2 linked regions of the Thermocoleostomius sinensis A174 genome follow. The protein of the gene in region 1 interacts with the protein of each later gene in a pairwise test. Links are inferred from orthologs where the notes say so. Each region holds a gene or a part of one and is shown on either strand. Other genes may lie near its edges.

Region 1 (4,173 bases):
CTCTTGAATACGATCGTCCACATTCGTGTCAATGCGGCTCAAGAAGAAACTAGCCACAGAGGCCAATTTGTGGATGGACTGATTCTGGTCTACCCGCCGCTCCAATCCTCGCATATAAGCTTCAGCGGTCTTTTCATAGCTTTCTACCGAGAATAGCAATGTAATGTTGACGTTGATGCCATCAGCAATTACCTGTTCAACCGCAGGAAAACCTTCCGGTGTACCTGGAATTTTAATCATGACATTCGGTCGATCGATTGCTTGATAAAAGCGGCGAGCTTCATCGATCGTGCCTTGCGTATCTCGTGCCAAGTTTGGCGACACTTCAATACTAACGTAGCCATCTAGCCCATCCGTTGCTTCATAAACGGGTTGAAAAATATCACAGGCTTTGCGAATATCATCGAAAACTAGCGACTCGTAAATTTCCACTGGCGATCGTCCAGCTTTAATGCCTGCTTCTATATCTGCATCATAGAGATCGCTGCTAGATATCGCCTTCTGAAAAATGGCCGGATTTGACGTAAGACCCGTGATTTTACCAGCCTCGACCATTTGCTTTAATTTGCCAGACTGAATTAGCTGACGATTCAAGTTATCCATCCAGATACTTTGACCAGACTCCCGAATTTTGAGAAGTGGATCAGTTGCCATTGATTTTGTCCCTCTCATTTCAACTATTTCGGATCAACTATCAAACGTTGTAAACTTCTTTGCTGCCTGTTCGGTAGTGCTTTTGCCTACCAACGTTGAGGTGCTATCTGAACACTACTGAATACCACTGATCTGCAATTTATTTAGTGGATTCGGTATAACCCTGAAGATTCTCAGGCTCAAATTGCCGCAGAATAGGAGTGGCTGCTTGTACTATCGATTCGTCACCTTTTACCACGATCAAATATTTGCCACTGTTTATGCGATTGCGGTAGACCAAAGCATCACCACTGCCCACCGTCCAACCCACGGCACCTCCAACAAATAGCGCCCCCAATATAGCGGAGACTGCCCCCAACAGCCCACCCAGGAGGTGGTTTCCCAGTGGTCCCAGCCAGCCGATAATTTCAATGCCCGTTAGCAAATTAAACAAATAACCCGCCGCAAATCCAAACGGGATCAACCAATAAGCTAACTGCCCCGATCGTTTACCAGCTTGGCTATTTGGGTCAATCAAGCCAAATTCATCAGCGCTCTGATATCCTGCTCCAACAATGCTGATTTGTTGATTTGGTAGACCTTTCTCTTCTAACGCAGAGTATGCTGCTTCTGCTCGAATCCGATCGGCTAGAACAGCCACCAGGTAATTCATATCTCTATCGTATCTACAAATTGTGTTTACAAACGCTTATTTTGGATTGTTTAGATAGCTTATACCACCCTACAAATTGCGTCCCCTCTCTCGCCTCTATCAGAAGATCACCTTATGCCGATCGTACCGTCACTCTCTAGTTAGAACCTCAAGGGCGGCTCGTCATTAATTGATGAGCAATATTAATGCTTGGAAAGCAAGTTAGACCTATCTAGTTTGATCACCTATGCCGTTAATTAATTGTAAGGAAAGGTACAGATGACAGAAGATAGCTATCGTTATATCGCACTAATCTTTGGTATTAAATTGATCGATCGCAACAACCGTAAAATACACGATTTGCAGTTTCTTCAGTAGGTGTAATCTAAGCAAGTACTTTTGAGGTCCTGCGATCGGTGCTCAGTTAATTTAAATATTCTGGTCAAATTGCTCCCCAACTAAAACAAATTCGTCTTTCCTCTATGACGATACTGAAAACCTTGATCCCTCCTACGACAGACGTAACCATCTGTGAAAATAGATAAGGTTTTCTTAATGTTAGTTACTCCTGTCATTACTCGACTGCTGTCTATTCCAGAGGATTCGTCATCATGTTTCAGCCCCCGCATCAAGTCCTTTCCGCCTTTCCCAAACGCCACAAACACAAAATACTGTGTAGTTATAACAACACTACACCTCATATTCAAATCATTAAAATTACAAACGTTCGCGATTTCTATTTTGAGAAAGTAGTATTCCCTAATCAGCGTATTCTCTTTGATGCGTTGCCGGAAGCCCAACTTGAAGTATTCACAAGTGAACTGATGCAAGCGATTGTGACCGATCGCATCCTGTGCCAAGAATTAGCCGTACAACAGCCTGAAACTGGCAATAGATTGATCATTTCTGAAGCTAATTGCCTAGACAACACCTCTAGCTTCATGGGATTATCTAAGATCTCCATAAAGGAAGATGCTCTGTTCTAACTCGACTGGTAGTCTAAAACTCGATTACGACATAATTTAAGAGGGTTCACCTATGACATCTTTAGTAGCAGAAGTAGCTTCGCAAGCTCCTCATTTCCCTATATCAGCTACACTAGTCCTTATTGTTGGTTTTATTGCAGCTACAACGATCGGTTCAATTGCCTGGTATAATTCCAAGCGCCCTCCGGGTTGGGAAGATAAAGAGCGCCCTGATATTGTTCCGGAAGTAGATTCTGAAAATCCGAAGGTGTAATTGATATTCTATTAATACGAGTTCCTTTTAGATAGAAATCAGAGCATAGCTAGACTATGCTCTATTTTTTTGCTGACAATTCCTTGAATTAAAACTCGTCGTCTCCTGCAAAGCTTGCCATTCCCGCTTCATTGTCTCGCTTGGAACCTAACAATCGCAGTTGATCTACACGAATTATGGGGCTAGTACGTTCGGCTCCAGTGCTGCGATCTTGCCAGCGATCGAACTTCAGTGCCCCTGTAATGCCGATCAAGCTGCCTTTCTTGACATAGTTGGCCGCTACTTCTGCTGTTTTCCCCCACATCTCTAGAGTAAACCAGTCTGGCTCATCGCTGTTGCGGCGGGCGCGATCGACCGCTAAGGTTAGTTTGCAAACCACACTTCCAGATTCAAAGTAGCGTACTTCTGGATCTCGACCAGCCCGCCCAACTAATGTAACGACATTAAGACTCATAGCTTCTCCAAAAAGGCTTGACCCAATGCGACTAGTACAAAAGTATTATTCTTTTACCTTTCATTTTAGATAATTTAGGCAAAAATGGCACTCAACTACAAATAATTGAACAACTAGCCAAACGGTTTTGCTAAAGTCTGACGGCTACTTCTAAAAGATGCGATCGCTAACTCGACGGTAAATCGTTAGAAGCTAAACAGTTAGAAGGTAAAGAGTAAACTAAAGTGATAAATTAGTTTAACAAAATGACTAGACGGTAAGTTGAAAACATAATAAAATCCACTTTGTGAATTTTGCTGTTGTAAACATTCAACCAAGACCACTCGTTTTGGGAGCTTAGGAAATTAGTGGGTTTCTTCAATCGCTTCTCATTCTCACGCGACATGGGTATCGACCTCGGTACCGCCAACACGCTTGTCTATGTGTCTGGTAAGGGCATTGTCCTGCAAGAGCCGTCTGTAGTAGCCATCGATCAAGAGGATAAAGTTCCCTTGGCCGTTGGTGAAGATGCAAAGAAGATGCTGGGACGAACGCCGGGCAATGTGGTGGCGTTGCGCCCCCTTCGTGATGGAGTTATTGCCGACTTCGATACCGCCGAGTTAATGTTGAAGCACTTTATTCGTCGGGTACATGAAGGACGCACGGGTTTAATCGCCCCTAGAATTGTCATTGGTATCCCCAGTGGGGTGACAGGTGTAGAACGACGAGCAGTGATGGAGGCTGCGTCCCAAGCGGGTGCTCGTGATGTGTACTTGATTGATGAACCTGTGGCAGCGGCAATCGGGGCAGGCCTACCTGTGGCAGAACCAACGGGCAATATGATTATTGACATTGGTGGTGGCACGACCGAAGTCGCTGTTCTAAGTTTGCAAGGCACTGTGCTGAGCGAGTCAGTTCGGGTCGCTGGCGATGAGTTAAGTGAAGCTATCCTTAACTACATGAAGAAGGTACACAACCTAGTGATTGGGGAGCGAACCGCTGAAGAAATCAAGATCACGATCGGCTCTGCCTATCCACTCGATGACGATGATGACATTTTGATGGATGTGCGCGGGTTGCACTTGCTCTCTGGTCTACCTCGGACAGTGACAGTGAAGGGAGCCGAGATTCGAGAAGCAATGTCAGAACCGCTATCGGTTATTATTGAAGCGGTCAAGCGCACTCTGGAGCGTACTCCTCCAGAATTGGCGGCTGA
Region 2 (5,793 bases), 1.5 Mb from region 1 along the record:
GCATTTTCTATGAATTCTCCCTGGGTTTGAATGAGATCAAGACCAGTTTTCGCCAAATAGCATCCTTGACTGGATTCTTGAGTTAAGCGAAACTATCTGAAGACACGAAGTAAAGCCTCACCCCTCTGCTAATTTTTGTTGCGTTTTGACTCGATGTTATTCATCTAATTCCAGTTGATTAATTAAAATCAATCCAAGCTGGGTTACGCTCAAATGCATTAAACTGACTGCTGACAATAATGCCAGCGACAGTTGGGGTAGGCTTGCCTAGTTTGACTCGGTAAACCTTTCTGAGAGCTAGTTAGCAAACATGGAAAGTCTGGAGTTCATCATCTATCCAGATGGTCGAGTTCAAGAGAAAGTTACAGGAATTGTCGGTAAATCCTGTGCAGATGTCACGGCGGCGATCGAAGCCCAGTTGGGTCGCGTCGTTAGTCAAGAAACGACTTCTGAATACTACGCTCAGCCAGTTCAACAATCAAACTCTGCCTATTCTCAAACCACTTACAGCGAGTGGTAGATGGTTTGGCATCTCATTTCCTGTTCCCCTAGTCCAAGCGAAGTCATTATAAAGTCTCCCATGTCACACTTTACTCAGATCAAAACTCAAATCCGTGATCTCACGTCTCTGCAAGCGGCCCTGACCGATTTGAATATTAACTGGAAGCCCGGACCTCAACCCATTCGTGGGTATCGAGGACAAACCCATGATGCAGAGATTGTGATTGAGCAAGCGAACGGATACGATGTCGGCTTTAGCCGCAATGATGATCAGTACGAACTAGTAGCCGACTTGCAATATTGGCAACAGCCGTTGTCAGTGGAGGGGTTTGTCAATCGGGTTACTCAGCGCTATGCATACCACACGGTTGTTAAGGAAACAGCACGTCAAGGGTTCCATGTGGCAGAGCAACAGCAGAATCAAGACGGTTCGATTCGCTTGGTTGTACAACGCTGGAGCGCCTAGACCAGGTAGTTTGAGAATGGAGGACTGAGACTGAGTTAGGGAGCGTCACTCAGCACTCAGTCCTTGGTGCTTTCTCGATACTTGATGCTCTCTGGTGGGTTATGTCCCAGAGCAGTGCGTTTCAAGCTGTCAATGGATAGAGCAAGGCAATGAGTGATTTTTCCGTACCAATAGAGCCGATCGCGAATGGGCTGCCAGCAACACCATCGGGACTAGAACCCGAATTAGGTGGAAATTGGCGTCATGCCGACGATCGTACCGGATTAGAGCCGGAACTGGGGGGCGTCATACGGCAGAAGGGTGTGTATGTGGATGAAATCACCTGCATTGGCTGTAAACACTGTGCCCACGTCGCTCGCAATACGTTTTATATTGAGCCAGACTATGGTCGATCGCGGGTGATTCGGCAAGATGGGGATGCTGAAGATGTGATTCAAGAGGCAATTGATACTTGTCCGGTTGATTGTATTCATTGGGTAGACTATACGGAATTGCGCAAACTGGAAGACGAACGCAAATATCAGGTCATGCCAGTGGCAGGGTTTCCGGTCGATCGGGCATTGATTAATCGACGTAAGCGGCGTCCCAAGCAGGATTAGGGGCTGAAATTGGAAATTGGCCCTAAAGCGACCCTAGAGTTTATAGCGTTTACAACAATCGCAGCGGATCAACGTCGATGGTGAGACTGACACCCGCGGGACAGTGCGATCGTAGCTCGGTCAAGGTTGGCAACCCAATCTCATAATGCGTGGAAAATTTTAACAGTAGTTGCCAGCGATAACGCCGTGCCACCCGGACAATGGCCGCTGGTGCCGGTCCTAGCAGTTCATAGAAAGGGGTCTGGCCGGATGTGGAAGTGGATAATTCTGCCTCTAAGCGCGATCGTAGATGATGGGCGAGGGCAGTGGCAGTCTGCTGCACGGCTTCGGCATCAAAGCCGCTGAGGCGAAAGGCGACCAAGCGACCATAGGGAGGATAATGCAAAGCTTGCCGCTGTTGCAGTTCTGCCTCGGCAAACAAGGGATAGGTTTGCTGAACAACGGCTTCAATCACCGGATGTTGAGGAGAATAGGTTTGTAAAATCACTCGTCCTGGATCAGCCCCCCGTCCGGCTCTACCTGCCACTTGGGTTAGCACTTGAAAGGCTCGTTCACTGGCACGGAAATCTGCAAGATGTAAGAGACCATCAGCCGCTACCACCCCTACCAAGGTGACTTGTGGCAAGTCAATACCTTTGGTTAACATTTGTGTCCCGACTAAAATATCTGCCTCACCGGACGCAAAGCGAGTCAATAGAGCGCGATGTGACCCTTTGGCGCGAGTAGTATCGCTATCAAACCGAAGGCAGCGCAGGGAAGGAAAATGCTGAGCCAATTCTTGCATGACGCGCTGGGTACCGCTACCAAAATGCTTCAGGTAGGGAGCGTCACAGACCGGACAGCGAGATGGATGCGATCGCCCATAGCCGCAGTAATGACAGCGCAGGGTTTCGTGTCCGCCCAGTTGGGTTTGGTGATACGTCAAAGAGACATCACAGTGCGGACACTCCATGACGTGCCCACAACTGCGACAGGAGACAAACGTACTGTGTCCACGTCGATGAATGAACAGTAATCCTTGCTGGTGCTGATCGCGCATGGTTTGTAGTGCGTCTTGCAGCGATCGGCTGAAAATTGATCGGTTGCCCTGGTGCAGTTCTCGCCGCATATCCACGACTTCAATCGGTGGCATGGGGCGATCGTGAATTCGGCGCGGCAGAGATAAATACAGGGAAGGCGGAGGCGATGTCAACGATGAGGAAGATGAGGAAGGAAAGAACAACCGGGAGATATCTTTTCTGTCTTCCCTCGCTTCCCTCCCTCCTGCTTCCACCCAACTTTCTAAGCAGGGAGTGGCAGATCCCAAAATCAGCGGGCAATTTACCAATTTTGATCGCCACTGTGCCACTGTGCGAGCGTGATAGCAAGGCACGGGCTGGTCTTGCTTAAAACTACCATCGTGTTCTTCGTCTAAAATAATTACCCCTAGCTGAGGCAACGGGGCAAACACCGCCGATCGTGTGCCAATCACAACTTGTGGCGTACCCTCTAGCATCTGTCGCCACGTGTCATAGCGCTCTCCATCGGACAGGGCACTGTGGTACACATGCACCGCCGATCCAAAGCGGGCCCGAAATCGATCCGTGAGTTGGGGGGTGAGTCCAATCTCGGGAACGAGCACTAAGGCTGACTGTCCGCGCTGCAACACTGGCGCGATCGCCTGGAGATAGATTTCAGTTTTGCCAGATCCAGTCACACCATGCAGCAGCACTTGGGCATGCCCTGTCAAAGCCTTAAGGGTAGCTAGAACCTCTGCTTGCTCATCTGTCAATGCTTTGGGCTGATCGGGAACCACCGGCACAGTTGCATCGAAGCGCAACACTTCCTGCGATCGAATCACCACACAGCCCTTGCGCTCTAGGGTTCTCACCACCGATGAGCTAACCTGCCCCTGTTGGAGCAAGTCTTGTAGCCACATTTCCCCCCCTTGTCGGCGCAGAATTGCCAGCACTTCTTGCTGCTGTCCACTTAAGGATGGAATGGACGGTTGATGGGCTAGCATCACAGCTTGGCGCTGTCTAGGACGAACTACAGACGGCGGTTCCAAATAGCTTTCTACCCACCCACGCTGAAGCAGTTCTGTTAACCCCCGGTTGGCACTGCGGACTTGCCGCTGCAAATAGTGCCAGGAATAATCGCCCTGTTTTTGAGCTTGCAGCAACGTCAATAGTTGTTGAGCGGTGGGAGATAGTACTTCCCTGATAGGGGGGAACGGCGCCGCCGCAGTGAGACGAATGCGCCGTTGCGATCGCCCCAACAAGCCAGGCGGCAGAGCGACTCGCACCACCTGAATCAGAGGCGTACAGTAATACTGAGCGACTCGCTGTAACAATTCCCAGTAAGTAGGTGGAAAAAAACCGTGACTAATCACGTCCTCAACTGAACGCATTGTTGCCGGATCACGATCAGCACTGAGTTGTCTCAGGCGTTGAATGGCAATTCCTCCCACTTGCTGAGCACCGAAGGGCACACTCACAATATCACCCGATCGCACCTGTAAATGCGGTGGAACAGCGTAGGTATATAACCCTTCTGCACCAGGACAATCGACCAACACTTCAACCCAACCTCCTTCCGTCGGGTAACGGTTGTTGGGTTCGGCGAGCGACGAAACAGATCGCCGGGGGGATAGGGAAGGTTCAAGTAAATTTGAATACATGCGATCGAGCAATCAACAATGAGTAAAGCCAGGGCGACGGAGCATAGAATCTGAGGAATCAGTAGTGACTGAAAAACGATACTGAAAGACGATAAAGCCCCGATCTACTACCACAGAGGAATTAAGAATAGCGACGAGACGAACAAAAAACAATAGACAAAACTAATGCAACCCTGTACATACCACCCGGCAAGAATGTGGCTGGCTAGTTTTGACCATTTCTCTAGATTAAGGTAGCAAGTTTTGAGCAGCCTTGCCTGAAGCACTAGAGGAATTTAACTAAAAAGCAAGCTCAAACGTATAAAAAAAGACAATAAAAACCAGTTCTGTTTTTCGAGGAGCGTTGCATACAGACAATTTTCTACAACTTTTCAAATCTTCTACAGTTTGATTAACAATTTGATTACAGGAGACAACCGCAAATATTGTTAAGTTAAATTAACTTGGATGGACGATTCGCCAGGATGAAGTTAAACTTCTTCCCGCTACCACACAGTTGAATGAATAAACCAGTTAAATGAGGTGGTACTCACGTTAGTTTCACAATGTTCGTCGATTGAAAGCGCTCAGAGTGAATTCATTTTTTGGATTGCATCTAAGGAGATAATCCCTTGCCCTGTAGCTGGATTGCCAGAGACCTGACAAATTCAGAGCACTGCCAAGAAAGACCATTCTTTCTGAGAGTTTGGTGTAGCAAACACAAAATCTGCCAGATACATCTTGGCTAGAAATGTAGTCAGATAGACAATTCGATCGGCTGGTTCCGGTAGGGTTAGCGCAAGAGATAGGCATTATTAGTCTAATTCTCTCAGGTCTTTGTAGCGTTAGTCCTAGTGCTGCTAGACCTACACAGTCAGCTTGATCTGTATCTCAGTCATCAGCGGTTTCTTAATTAGAAACCGAAGCTGAGATAAATAGTTGTATCAACTTACAGCTAGCCGCCCGAAAGTTAGGGTAGATCTAAATGAATTAGAAATGAATTAGGGTTCAGCAAACAACCTTAACAACAAAGCAAACCTATCGACGTTTTTGAAGTGTTCTTCTAAAACATTCGATGTCCCTCATCAAATTTTACTGATATAGACGACCGTGAATGACATCGTTTGTCTCGACAAACACATTTGTTTAACTGATGGTTGGTGGAACGCGGTTCAACTGGATAAGGGTTCGTTGTGATTACAAATCTCGTCTAAAACGCTGGTTGATTAAGCACTGGTTGAACTGAACACATTCTTTGCAGCTATCTCCCCAATTAATTGCACTAATTGCACTAAATCGAAGTAGATATGACAGCCCTATACAATCATAATTCCGATCGGAGAATGAGTGACTCGTTTGAAGACTCAACTGACTTAGTTGGGTTAATCAACCTCTCTGAAACTGACTTTCTTTCGCCAGAGTCCGACCTGCAAGAGATGGGGTTTTCAGATGACCGCAGCGACGGTGAACCCGGTGTCATCATTGGATTTGAGGGCGAATTAAGCGAACTTATGTCTAGCCGAGCATCGGGATATCGCAAAACGGTCTCAGACGATGCTGTGGGCGCTTTCTTCAAGGAAATGGCTCGC

Evidence for each region.
Region 2: the proteins of OXH18_RS12535 (region 1) and priA interact in binary tests that used the Escherichia coli proteins (3 or more experiments, as listed by UniProt). The link is inferred for Thermocoleostomius sinensis A174 from one-to-one orthologs.

The regions. Positions count from the first base shown.
Region 1 is NZ_CP113797.1:2,906,664-2,910,836, reverse strand. The notes cover bases 1,296-4,173. They hold OXH18_RS12535 (single-stranded DNA-binding protein), read right to left. Parts: upstream 2,979-4,173; coding sequence 2,613-2,978; downstream 1,296-2,612. Other genes in these bases: OXH18_RS12530 (rod shape-determining protein), read left to right, coding at 3,362-4,173; psb35 (photosystem II assembly protein Psb35), read left to right, coding at 2,324-2,524; OXH18_RS12545 (DUF1830 domain-containing protein), read left to right, coding at 1,897-2,271; OXH18_RS12550 (hypothetical protein), read right to left, coding at 1,296-1,306. In the rest of the region: tal (transaldolase), read right to left, coding at 1-654; more of OXH18_RS12550, read right to left, coding at 794-1,295. UniProt on the Escherichia coli protein: Plays an important role in DNA replication, recombination and repair. Binds to ssDNA and to an array of partner proteins to recruit them to their sites of action during DNA metabolism. Acts as a sliding platform that migrates on DNA via reptation.
Region 2 is NZ_CP113797.1:1,448,405-1,454,197, reverse strand. Bases 1,416-4,620 are described here. They hold priA (primosomal protein N'), read right to left. Parts: upstream 4,226-4,620; coding sequence 1,616-4,225; downstream 1,416-1,615. Other genes in these bases: OXH18_RS06300 (ferredoxin), read left to right, coding at 1,416-1,566. Outside these bases: OXH18_RS06310 (DUF2997 domain-containing protein), read left to right, coding at 311-520; OXH18_RS06305 (DUF1257 domain-containing protein), read left to right, coding at 581-967; more of OXH18_RS06300, read left to right, coding at 1,117-1,415; OXH18_RS06290 (RNA polymerase sigma factor, RpoD/SigA family), read left to right, coding at 5,716-5,793.